2 regions of the Listeria aquatica genome follow, and region 1 is predicted to be linked to the other one. Evidence: a T-box and tRNA genes for the amino acid it is inferred to sense, from the RefSeq annotation. Region 1 holds a T-box; the other holds one or more tRNA genes.
What was found. A T-box is a leader RNA that pairs with one kind of tRNA and senses whether it is charged. The one in region 1 lies ahead of serS (serine--tRNA ligase), so its partner is inferred to be a tRNA-Ser.

Region 1 (6,339 bases):
TGAATCCAATGATAGTTTTCAACTTTTCAAAGAACAAATCAAGCCTTACACACCTATTACCCAACAATATCCTGGTGAGATGGCCTTTTTATTCTTCATGACTATCATCCAAAGTGAATCTACACAGACTACACCTTTATTAATTAGTAATTTTCGTTTTAATCGATCTAAAAACACAAAATTATATCAAGCCACTGAGCAATTCATGGAGAAATTTGAAACTAAAATCGTTCCAGTTCCTCACAGTCAGAAGCGGTCATTTCTGCTGGCAGTGTTTTCTGAACATCTATTCGCCAGTCTCTTCCATAATTTTTCAACTAGTATAAGTGGGAATGAATTTTCACCTTATACCCATCACCGATTACCTGTTTTAAAGCAAAAACTTCATCAACTTATCGATGAGCTATATAATGAAACAAAAAATCCTATTTTTTTAGAGAAAAAATTCTTAGCCTCACGCTATGCACTACTTCTAAGTCTAATTACACCACTCCATGTCTTTGAGCAACGAATCAAAGTTCGACTAGAAACTGATTTATCTTATATTGCGAATAAATCTATCATTGACCAAGTAAAAGAATATTTTACAAACAACTATAATATTGCTTTTATTCGTAATGAAAGTAGTGAACAAGCCGATTTAGTACTAACAAATATTCCATCTCAAATCCCAAAAGGTCCTGAAGTAGTTTCTATTCATCGTCTTCTTGCACCACGGGATTTCAAACTCATTCGGGAGACACTTGACCGAATTACCGAGAAAAAAGTGCAACAGCAAAAACTTCATAAATTTAGTTAAAATAACACTTTTTTAGGCGTTCACAGTCCTTTTTTTCATTTATAATAAAAATGGAAGATAGAATGAAAGAAAGTAAAGGAGCAGAAAAATGACTTTTATTAACCCTTGGGATGAGCGGTTTATTTATACGATTAGATTCATCCTCCCGGAACAGCCAAGGAAAATTCTTACAAGAACCATTATCGAAAAACAATTATTAGATAAAGAAAAAGTGATCGAGAATTGGTTAGATATTTTCCCGCAAACTATCGTAAAAGAGGTCGAATTTTCCTTTGAAGCAATGGAACGAAATGAGCGTAAATTCAAAGCCTTTAAACATCAACATCATTAAAAAAGCGAGTATTCTTTTTAAGAGTACTCGCTTTTTCTATTTATTTAAGACACCTTTTGCTTGATAAGCTTATCTAACCATTGCCCTTGTTGCAAAATAAGGTTCATCCCTTCTAGTATAGAAGAATCTTTCTTATTCTTGACGTATTCAAGAACCATTACCTTTTGATGCTTATCAGCAATTTTTTTCCAAGCAGCAATGAACGCTTCAAGGATTGACAACTCAAATTTTTCTAGTGAAATTTTAAATCCTGAAATAAGGGGCAGGTAGTACATAAGCCGTTCCAAACTATTAATCCCGCAACCTACATCATCTAACATTACTTCGTAGCCAAATGCCTGTAATGATCTTATTTTTCCATATAAAAAGGCATCTAACTCAGCTGGTGTAAAATGACTTTTACTTTCAGGCAACTGTACCAAATTCTCAGTAATCTCGATAACAATTTGTTCATTATAGATACGTAACTTCTCAAACATCTTCATTGTCTCTAAACGAAAGAATTGACTTGACCTAATATTAATCGAAATTTTCGGATATATTTTTTTTGCTACAATTTTCATCAATTCTTTCTGCAACCAGTTTATAAATGATGGATAATTTTCCTCAAAAAAAACAGCCATCTCATCGTCAATTTTTGTAAAAGAACCTTTTTTTCCTTCTTTTTTTCCTATCACCAGCTCGTGCATAACAATTTTTTTATGTTTAATATCATACACTGGCTGCGCAATTAATCGATAATTTTTAAACATCTTCCCAGTCCTTTCGCTTTTCATGTCCTCATCTTACTCGTTTTTTTTTAAAATAGTAATCAGGTTTCGCCTTTTGAAAATGTCATTTTTGCTCTCTGAACATTTTTGTTTACCTATGTGAGAAAAAGGCTAAAATAGAAGTATAGGACTATAACGAGGAGGAAACATAAATGAAAATTGGACTAGATATGTTTGATTCCATGTTAAAAAAAGAATGGGATCTCCTTGCCATTCTTCGTGGAGTTGATCGTTGGTTTTCAACTGAAGAATTGCGAAAAAAGTTAGATGTAACGCCTGCGTATTTATTAAAAACAATCAATAAGCTTGTGGCTGATATTGATAGTTTTGGCGATGGTCAGCTTGAAATACAGGTTTCGAAGGGGCGCGGTATAAGATTTATAACCAATCACTCAAATGCTAACCCGCGCGACTTACTTATTTTTTTAACTGAAGAAACGCTCGGATTCGCTTTATTTAAAGCTCTCTTAAATGAAAACTTTGGCTCTACTCAAAAATTCGCCTATGACCATTTTGTCAGTGATGCTACAGTTCGCAGGGTTTTAAATAAATTTCGAGATGCAATTAAACCTTATGAAATAGAAATTTCTCGAAACGATGCGATTATCGAAGGCAGAGAAAGCCAAATAAGACTTTTTTTTAATATTGTTTTATGGAAAATTTATGCTGGAAAAGGATGGCCATTTGAAGGCGTCAACGAACAATACGTTGAGTTTCTTGCAAACTCCTTAGCAAAAAAAGGTAACTTGAAATTAACGTCTCTCCAAACTCGACAATTAATGTATCAGCTTGCTGTTGCAATGATTAGACGTCGAAATAATCATTTTGTAGAATATGATCCCGCTTGGGCAGAAATTTTAGACGATAATAAAGTCTTTTCACTTTTCAAGAAAAAAGTTGCTCCTTTTTCCACTACATTTTTTAATTCTGCTCCCGGCGAAATCGCATTTCTCTATCTATTACTTATTATTCAAAACGAGAACTTGCAAACTCTTCCATTGCTTAAAGCAAACTTTCACGCCAACAAAAGAAACAACAGCTCTGTCTATCAAGCAACTGAAATGCTTTTTGAAAAGGTCGATCAAAACATTCAGCAAATTCCTGAAGATAAACGGGAGTTATTTTTATTAAATGCTTTTTCCTTTCATTTATTTGCAAAAGTTTTCGATCATTTTTCAACTGACATTAGTGGCTACGATTATTCAATTGCTTTTGATCCAAGTCTGCCTTCTCCCGTTATAGCAAGTCTTCAGGAGAACATTTTACAGTTAATCAATGACTTCTATAAGAAGACAAAAAATGAAATTTTCTTAAAAGGAGAATATTTAGTTTCCAAATATGCTTTACTTTTTGGCTTCATTGATGCCCATCTTTATTACGAGCCTAAAGTCACTATAAAAATCTCCACAGATTTACCCTATCTCGCGTACTTACGGATTCGTGAGCAAATTTGTAATCTTTTCGGTAATAGTTTCAACATCAGATTTATCGATGAATCAGCTGCCGAAAAAAGCGATATTTTACTCACAAATATCCCACTTGAGCAACATATTGAGCGCCATGTAAGCGATCGTATTATTTTTATCAATCGCAACCTAACAACTCGCAACTTGCTGTCACTTAGAAAAAATCTGCACGAAATAACTTTAGCCAAGCAAGCACTTGAAGCATAAAAAAAACGGACTTATCTACTGAGCTATTCAGCAGATAGGTCCGTTTTTTAGTTTATTTAGCTCTCGGGGCTTCAATTTTTTGAATACCACCCATATATCCTTGAAGAACTTTCGGAATTCGCACAGAACCATCTTTTTCTTGATAATTTTCTAAAATGGCTGCAACAGTCCGTCCGATAGCAAGACCTGAACCATTTAATGTGTGAACAAATTCTGGCTTCGCATTTTTCTCACGACGAAATCGAATATTTGCACGGCGCGCCTGGAAAGCCTCAAAATTACTACAAGACGATATTTCACGATATGTCCCATAACTTGGAATCCAAACCTCTAAATCATATTTCTTAGCAGCAGTAAAGCCTAAATCCGCTGTACACATGCTAAGCACACGATAAGGTAGTTCTAAACGGCGCAAAACTTCTTCCGCATTATTTGTTAATTTTTCAAGCGCTTCATAGGAATCTTCTGGTTTAACAAATTGAACAAGTTCCACTTTATTAAATTGATGTTGCCTAATAAGTCCACGAGTATCGCGACCCGCAGAACCAGCTTCTGAGCGGAAACAAGCACTAAAAGCAGTATATTTTCTTGGTAAATCTTCTAGATTCAAAATTTCATCACGATGGTAATTCGTTACGGGCACTTCAGCCGTTGGTATCAAGAAATAATCTTCTTTTTCTACCAAAAAAGCATCTTCTTCAAATTTTGGAAGTTGACCAGTACCCGTCATACTCGTCCGATTTACGAGGTAAGGGGGGAGCATTTCATCGTAGCCATGTTCTTCTGAATGAAGGTCCATCATAAAGTTCAACAAAGCGCGTTCAAGTCGAGCGCCTAGTTTCTTGTAAAAAACAAAACGACTTCCTGTTACTTTTGCTGCATTTTCAAAATCTAAAATATCAAGGTCTGTGCCCAGATCCCAGTGTGGTTTTGCTTCAAAATCAAAATTAGGTAGTTCTCCCCACTTGCGAATTTCAACATTATCGTCTTCGGAATCTCCTATAGGTGTCGATTCATGCGGTATATTTGGAATTGACATCAAAATATCGTTTAACTTGTCATCGATCTCCTTCAATTCTAAGTCGAGCGCTTTGATTTTATCTCCAACAATACGCATTTCTTCAATTTTCTCATCCGCATTTTCTTTATTCCGTTTCAAGACTGCAATTTCTTCCGAAACACGATTTCGTTCCCCTTTAAGGGTTTCCGTTTCAAGAATTAAAGAACGACGGCGTGCATCAAGTTCCCCAAACTTCTCAAATTCCCCAAGGTCTTCCCCGCGATGTGCGAGTTTTGCTTTTACTTCATCAAAATGATTTCTCAATAGTTTTACATCTAACATTTATTTTCCTCCTTTATTTAAGCTTAAAAAACAAAAAACTCCCATCTCTTTCCCACACAAATATGCAGAAAAGGGACGGAAGTTATATCCGCGTTGCCACCCTAATTGAGATCCATAGATCCCCAGCTCACTTAAGAATTAACGGCTCTAAACCGGAATGATTTACTTACCTTTACTAGGCATTCCACCATTCACTCCAAGATGGATTCACAATTTCCGGCTACAGGTTTCCACCAGCCACCTGCTCTCTTTAAAACCCAAAATTTGCTACTATTTCTTGTCAACGTTTTCGTTTTTTATATTACCTTCAGTGTACTCGATATTTTTTAACTTCGCAACCCCTTTTTCACTAAGCAAGAAACTTTCGAACATCGTATAGTCAGATTTGAGAGCATCCAAAAAACCATTTTGAAGCAAATGATCGAGTTCAAATAAAAGCGGTACATGCGTCATTTTTTCTTCCGTTGCAATAAGAACAAATAAAGCCACTTCCTCATTTTCCGCTAGCGTAATTGGTTCTTTTAAATATAATAAACTTGCGCCTGCACGAAACGATCCAAAACGATAATCCGTTAAAATCAACATAACATGAGGATAAATGAGAGCCGTCCGGTGCGCCTCCATCTCCATCAGTAAACGTTCAAAATAGCTTTCTTGTGCAAACTTGCGCTCAAGTAGTGGCTTTTTAAGGGCACAAATCACATCCGTGAGAGTTTCCGCTTTTCCCCAAACCATTGCAAACTCTGAATCCGCGATGAAAGTTTCTAGTTTCGCCGTCTCAGAATGTTTCACAACCGTTTCTTCCGAGATCTCCCCGTAAAGACTTTCAATTTGATTTAGCAAACGCTCAGAAATCTCCTCAATCCCCGTTTGCCGCTTCAAAATTTGTTTGAGTTGCTCCCGCTTTTTCGGTTTCGCTTCCCCATTTTTATAACTTCGTAAAATCTTTTTCTTAGCAGTTTCCGTTAAAATTACTGGGACATGTATCGTTTGCCCCGTAAAATGAAAATAACTCGGGTCTGTAGCAATACAAAAATTCACTTTTTCTGGAAAATAACGAGCATTTTCACTCGAAAAGGCACCAACAATCATCACCTCGGGCATTAACTGCTTAACTTGGGTTTTTAACAGCGAATTAAGGACATCCGAGTAATCGGACACGATTAAAACCTTGGGAATGCTCACATCCGTTTGTTCTTTTACAATCGCCTCTTCGAAAAACACAGCTAAATGTGCTAATTCTTCATTTTTAAATGCCGTACCAAAATACCGCTTATAAAGAGCATCTTGCTCCATGAGCTGCATTACTTTTTTCGTGAGTCCAAAAACTTTTTGAAATTGCTCACTTACCGTATCGAGCGAATACGCGGGTAGCTCCATTTGAAACTGATGGCGATAAAACAAAACTTTGATATACGTCTGAA
Region 2 (6,339 bases), on a different contig from region 1:
TCGGTGAAGTGGAAACTCGTTCAAGTAATGAGTCTTATTTAGATTGTCCACTTTTACCGGCTGTGTTTGAAAATAGTAAAGGCCTTAGACATGCTTTGTCTAAGGCCTTTTGTTTTGGAAAGCAGAAGGCGAACAATTTGTTGGCGCCTTCTGCTTTTTTTGTGTTTTTGCTTCTAAGTTCAAAAGAAAAGAGGAGAAATGATGAGTGTTGTAACAGTAACAAATTTAAATTATCGTGTTCCAGAGAAGACGTTATATAAAGATGCTTCTTTTGATATTTTTCAAGGAGAGCATGTTGGTGTTGTGGGACAAAATGGTGCTGGAAAAAGTACGTTAATCAAAATTTTACTTGGCGAATTGCTACCGGATTCTGGTGAAATCAAATGGCAAAAAAGTGCTGATGTGGCTCATCTAGACCAGTACGCGGAAATTGATCCTAATTTAACGATTCAAGCTTATTTAGAGCAAGCCTACACAACGTACTTTGAAATGGAAGCTCGAATGAATGAATATTATATGGCAGGTGATGAGGCGTCTTTGCTTAAGGCAGCGGGGATGCAGGAGCGTTTAATTCAATCAGATTTTTATGCGGCAGACCGTTTAATTGAACAAGCCACGCGTGGTCTGGGGATTGATGCGCTTGGAATGGATCGGAAGATTTCAGATGTGAGTGGTGGACAGCGAGCTAAGATTATTTTGGCAAAACTGTTACTTGAAAAGCCGCAAATTCTGCTTTTAGATGAGCCGACGAACTTTTTGGATAAGGAACATGTGGAATGGTTGAGTGAACAATTGATTCAATTCCCGGGCACATTTATTGTTGTTTCTCATGATATCGGGTTTCTTGAAAAGATTGCTAAGCAGATTCTTGATGTGGAATTTGGTACAATTAGGAAGTACAACGGATCTTACTCGCACTTTGTGAAGCAAAAGGAACACTTGAATGAAGAATATCGGCGCCAGTACGTTAAACAGCAACGGATGATTGAAGAAACGGAAAGCTATATTCGGAAAAATAAGGCGGGCGTAAATTCAAAAATGGCGCGTGGACGGGAGAAGCAGTTGAATCGTTTAGAACGCTTAGATGCGCCTGAATCAGCGGTTCGGCCATCGTTTGCTTTTCCGGAAGCTAGTCAAAAAATTATTGGGAAAAGTCTAGTTGTGGATAATCTTGAAGTGGGGTATGAATATCCGCTGTTTTCCCCCATTAGTTTTTCGATTCGTGCGGATGAAAAGGTGGTTATTACAGGGTTTAACGGCATTGGGAAGTCCACGCTACTCAAGACGATTCTCGGTGAACGAGAAAAAATTTCTGGGAAAATTCATCTTGCAAATCGTGCTGCTATTAGTTATTTTGAGCAAGATTTGCGCTTTGAAAAGGAGAACCACACGGCACTAGATTTGATTCAAGCAGAATTTCCATTTTTATCGTCAAAACAAATCCGACAAGTCCTTGCGAGAAGTGGGATGAAAGCAGAGCATATTACGCGTTCTGTGAAGACTTTAAGCGGGGGTGAGCAGTCGAAAATCAAATTGGCGCGGCTACTTTTGACGAAAAGTAATATCCTGATTCTAGATGAACCGACCAATCACTTGGATGCGGCGAGTAAGGAAGCTTTGAAGGAAGCGCTAAGAAGCTACGAGGGATGTGTCATCTTGGTCTCACACGAAGAAAAATTTTATGAAGGTCTTACGGACCGAGAAATCAAATTGTAGAAAGGTGTGACGAAATGAGCGGTCACGAAGGGCATTTTCACAAGAAGGCTGCATTTTTAGATGACAAAGAACGCATGAAGGGGTTTCGGATAAATGAGTTGATCCAAGCTCTACCGAGTTTTTCAGCAAATGATTCTTTTTTAGATTTGGGCGCTGGAACGGGATTTTTCACGATTCCTCTAGCTATGAAAACGAAAGGAACGGTTTTTGCTATTGATGCGGATTTGAAAATGCTTGAGCTAATTGAGAAGAAAATGGGGGAAGCAAAGGTATCGAATGTGGAGCGAATCCAAGCTGATGTATCGAAAATTCCGCTTGAAGATGGTTCTGTTCGACATGTATTAGCATCACTAATTTTGCATGAAGTGCTCGATTTGCAGTCGGTGCTTGCAGAAGTGTTTCGCGTGATAGAACATGGTGGGGATATTGCTGTGATTGAATATGAGGAAGAAAAAATGCCTGATGGAGGACCGCCTCTCCATATTCGACTTTCTGCGGAAAAACTGAGTAAATCCCTAGAGGAAGCAGGTTTTAGCGATTGTCATGTGCGGATGGTTGATGAGAGGATATACTTTCTCACGGCTAGAAAATTGTAAAAGAAAAAGGTTTTCGCAATTTGCGAAAACCTTTTTTGACGGAGAAACGGGGATTCGAACCCCGGCGCGCCACAGGGACGCCTAACAGATTTCGAGTCTGTCCCCTTCAGCCGGACTTGGGTATTTCTCCATATTTTAGTCAACAGAGACTATTTTATAATAAATTGGGGGAAATTGCTAGCTTTTTTTGAAAGTTTTTCATGTAAGTGGATCTGGATTGGTTGAGGCATGTAAAAGTGGTAAAATAAAGGTATCTTAAATGAAGAGGTGAAGCACGTGGAAACATTGAAACTTGGCGGCGAGCTCGCTGCACCTAGTATTGCAATAGGTTGTATGCGTATGGCGGATCTTTCGAAAGAACAAGCAGATCGGGTTGTACACACGGCACTTGAAAATGGTCTTAATTTTTTTGATCATGCAGACATTTATGGTGGTGGGAAATCAGAGGAAGTTTTTGCGGATGCGATTGGTATGAATGCGAGCATTCGCGATAAAATGATTTTACAATCGAAATGTGGCATTCGACAAGGGTATTTTGACTTTTCCAAGGAGCACATTATTGCTTCGGTTGATGGGGTTTTGAAAAGACTAAAGACGGATTATTTGGATTCACTTTTGCTTCACCGTCCGGATACGCTTGTTGAACCGGATGAGGTGGCGGCTGCTTTTGACGAGCTTGAGCGCGCTGGGAAGGTTCGGCATTTTGGCGTGAGTAATGAAAGCCCGCTTCAAATTGAACTTTTGAAGAAAAGTGTGAAACAAAAATTGATTGTGAATCAGTTGCAATTTAGCGTGATGCACACGGGGATGATTGATGCTGGTTTGAATGTAAATATGAAAGTGGATGCTGGGATTGATCGCGACAATGGCATTTTAGAGTACAGCCGAATTCATGATATGACGATTCAAGCATGGTCGCCGTTTCAATATGGCTATTTTGAAGGGGTATTTTTGGATAATCCGAAGTTTCCTGAGTTAAATACAAAAATGGATGAAATTGCTGAACGGTACCAAGTGACGAGTTCGGCGCTAGCTATTGCTTGGATTTTACGCCATCCTGCCAAAATTCAAGCTGTGCTTGGGACGATGAACCCTGAACGGATTGAAGCTATTCGTAAGGGAGCGGATATCTCACTTACACGTGAGGAATGGTATGAGATTTATCGCGCTGCTGGGAATGTACTTCCTTAAATAGTAAAACCGGAAAAGCATTTTCTTTTCCGGTTTTTTTATGCTTTGTCGGGAATGAAATTCATTCTCAATTAAAAGTGTGTTTTATCAATTAACTTGTTTGATCAATATAATCATGCTATAATAATGGTGGAATAAGAAAACTGTAAATTATAATAAATATAATCTGTTTTTGCGCATGCAAAAGCAGATTTTCGTGTTTTTAGGGGCTTTGATAACAATTATCAGTTAGAAGAAAGGAGTGGTTCAGGATGCGTTTTAAATGGTGGAAGGAGAACTGGCAGTTTCTTGCAGCTGGTGTTAGTGGGTTGCTTATTTTACTAGGTTGGCAAACGGAAAACTTGGTGCCTGCGGGTGTGACGGCTGGGATTTTTATTGCGGCGTTTGTGATTGGAGGATTTGATCAGGCGAAAGAGGGAATTCTCGACACGATTAAGACGCGGAAGCTAAATGTGGAGCTCTTGATGGTGCTTGCGGCGACGGGAGCGTCCATTATTGGTTACTGGCTTGAGGGCGCGGTGCTAATTTTTATTTTCTCGTTGAGCGGTGCACTCGAAACGTACACGACGAACAAAAGCAAGCGAGAAATTACGAAACTGATGTCGTTTCAACCGGCAACTGCTTTTTTACTGCTAGAAACGGGGGAAACGGAAGAGGTCGATGTAGCTGCACTTAAGCTGCAAGATTTGATTTTGGTACGCCCAGGGGAGCGGATTCCGATTGATGGGGTGATTGTTTCAGGAGAAACTTCGGTGGATCAATCGGCGATAAATGGGGAATCCCTTCCTGCTCTTAAGAGCGTTCAGGATGAAGTCTTTGGCGGGACGGTGAATCTTTCAGGTGTTATTCGGATGGAAGTGCAGAAAACGGTGGATCAAACGCTTTTTAGCCAGATTATTCGAATGGTGAAAGAAGCACAAAGTGAGCCTTCGCATACGGCACAGTTTATCGCAAAGTTTGAAGATAAGTATGTGAAAGCCGTCTTGTTACTTGTTTTTGTGATGCTCTTTTTACCGCACTTTTTACTGGATTGGAGCTGGAACGAAACTTTTTACCGGGCAATGGTGCTTTTGACGGTTGCTTCGCCTTGTGCACTTGTTGCTTCTGTGACACCTGCAACACTTGCAGCCATTTCAAATGGAGCGCGAAATGGGATTTTATTTAAAGGTGGTGTCCATTTGGAAAACTTGCGAAGTGTAAAAGCGGTTGCGTTTGATAAAACAGGGACGCTTACGCAAGGAAAGCCAGTGGTTACGGATTTTTTCGTAGCGCCTGAATGGGATCGTGCACAGGTGATCGACCGGATTTATGCACTCGAACAAAATTCTCTGCATCCGCTTGCCGAAGCCATTGTACGAGATTTTTCTGAGAAACGGACGGAAAACATCACGGATTTAGTGATGAGGGATGTACCTGGTTTTGGTGTTTTGGCTGAGATTGACGGAGAAGTGTGGCGCGTTGGGAAGGCTCGCTTTGTGGGAAGTGAGCAGGCTGAGGAGTTTGCGGGTTCGTTAGGTGATACACTTCCCTGGGAAGGGAAGACGCTCGTATATGCTTCGTGTGGGGATCAAGTAGTTGCGATGCTTGCGCTTAAGGACGTTAAACGGGAAGAAGCTGTACGTGCAGTTTCTAGCCTAAAGAAACGTGGCATCAAAACGATAATGGTGACGGGAGATAACGAGGCGACAGGGCTTGCGATTGGCGAAGAAATTGGGATCGATTATGTGATTGCAGGTTGTCTTCCAGAGCAAAAGGTCGATGTGCTACGCGATCTGAAGACGGTTTACGGACCAGTTGCGATGGTCGGAGATGGGATTAATGATGCGCCGGCGCTTGCACATGCAACGGTTGGAGTTGCGATGGGTGAAGGAACGGATATTGCGATGGAAGCGGCTGATGTTGTGCTCATGAAAAATGACTTGGAGAAATTGAGTTATGCGAGTGCGCTATCTGTTCGACTTGGGCGGATAGTGAAGCAAAATATCACTTTTTCGATTCTGGTCATTATCAGTTTAGTGCTTGCCAATTTATTTCAATCTATCAACTTGCCGTTTGGTGTGATCGGACATGAAGGAAGTACGATTCTTGTCATTTTAAATGGGTTACGGTTACTTTTACCGAACCGGAAGCTGGCAAAAGAAAAAGGCAAGTCCGAAAAAATGCAAAAACCGGAGATTTATCATTTGAAAACACCTGCCGTTTAAATGCGGCAGGTGTTTTTTATGGAGAATCGTTTGCTGATATGTGAGTGACCGAGAAACGATAATGTTCGATTTTAGCGATTCATCAAAACAGATGAGTTGTAGATTTTAAAAGGCTGCTATAAAGTAGAATTTAGGAGTGAAGCGTATGGAAATTTATCATGTTGATTTGGCGCCGGTTCCAGATTCGCGGCAAGCAGTTCTATCGATTGGCAAATTTGACGGAGTACACCGTGGACATCAGCGAATTTTACAAATGGCGCTTGAAATAAAAAAACCGGATGAACTTTATTCGGTGATTAGCTTTAGCCCGCATCCGCTTTGGGCGCTAAAGGGTCTCCCGGAATTTCGTGAAGCACTTACGCCAGGAGCTGAAAAGGAACGTTGGCTTGCCTATTATGGGGTGGATGTCTTATATGAAACGAATTTTACAAAAGAGTATGCGGAAACGACACCGGAACAATTTGTATATGAGCATTTGAGCCAGCTTAATTTGTCTCACATTATTGTTGGTGAGGAATTCAATTTTGGAAAAGGTGCGGTTTCGGATGTGGAACTTTTAAGAGGACTTGTCAGCCCACTCGGCATTCAAGTGACTGCGATTCCTGTGGAGACGGAAGAAGGAATTCTAGATA

Region 2: it has a tRNA-Ser gene. The T-box ahead of serS (serine--tRNA ligase) is inferred to sense a tRNA for this amino acid. The anticodon was not compared.

The regions. Positions count from the first base shown of each region.
Region 1 covers NZ_JAARRM010000006.1:3,530-9,868, forward strand. Annotated here, with positions in the region: gene HB912_RS11485 (AcpB/EbpR/MafR family transcriptional regulator) at 1-799, shown strand, start outside; gene HB912_RS11490 (hypothetical protein) at 888-1,130, shown strand; gene HB912_RS11495 (EAL domain-containing protein) at 1,175-1,882, opposite strand; gene HB912_RS11500 (AcpB/EbpR/MafR family transcriptional regulator) at 2,083-3,573, shown strand; gene serS (serine--tRNA ligase) at 3,626-4,915, opposite strand; T-box leader at 4,984-5,208, opposite strand; gene HB912_RS11510 (HTH domain-containing protein) at 5,186-6,339, opposite strand, start outside.
Region 2 covers NZ_JAARRM010000002.1:93,202-99,540, reverse strand. Annotated here, with positions in the region: gene HB912_RS06315 (ABC-F family ATP-binding cassette domain-containing protein) at 202-1,716, shown strand; gene HB912_RS06310 (class I SAM-dependent methyltransferase) at 1,731-2,312, shown strand; tRNA gene HB912_RS06305 (tRNA-Ser) at 2,352-2,442, opposite strand; gene HB912_RS06300 (aldo/keto reductase) at 2,589-3,503, shown strand; gene HB912_RS06295 (heavy metal translocating P-type ATPase) at 3,755-5,707, shown strand; gene HB912_RS06290 (FAD synthetase family protein) at 5,853-6,339, shown strand, end outside.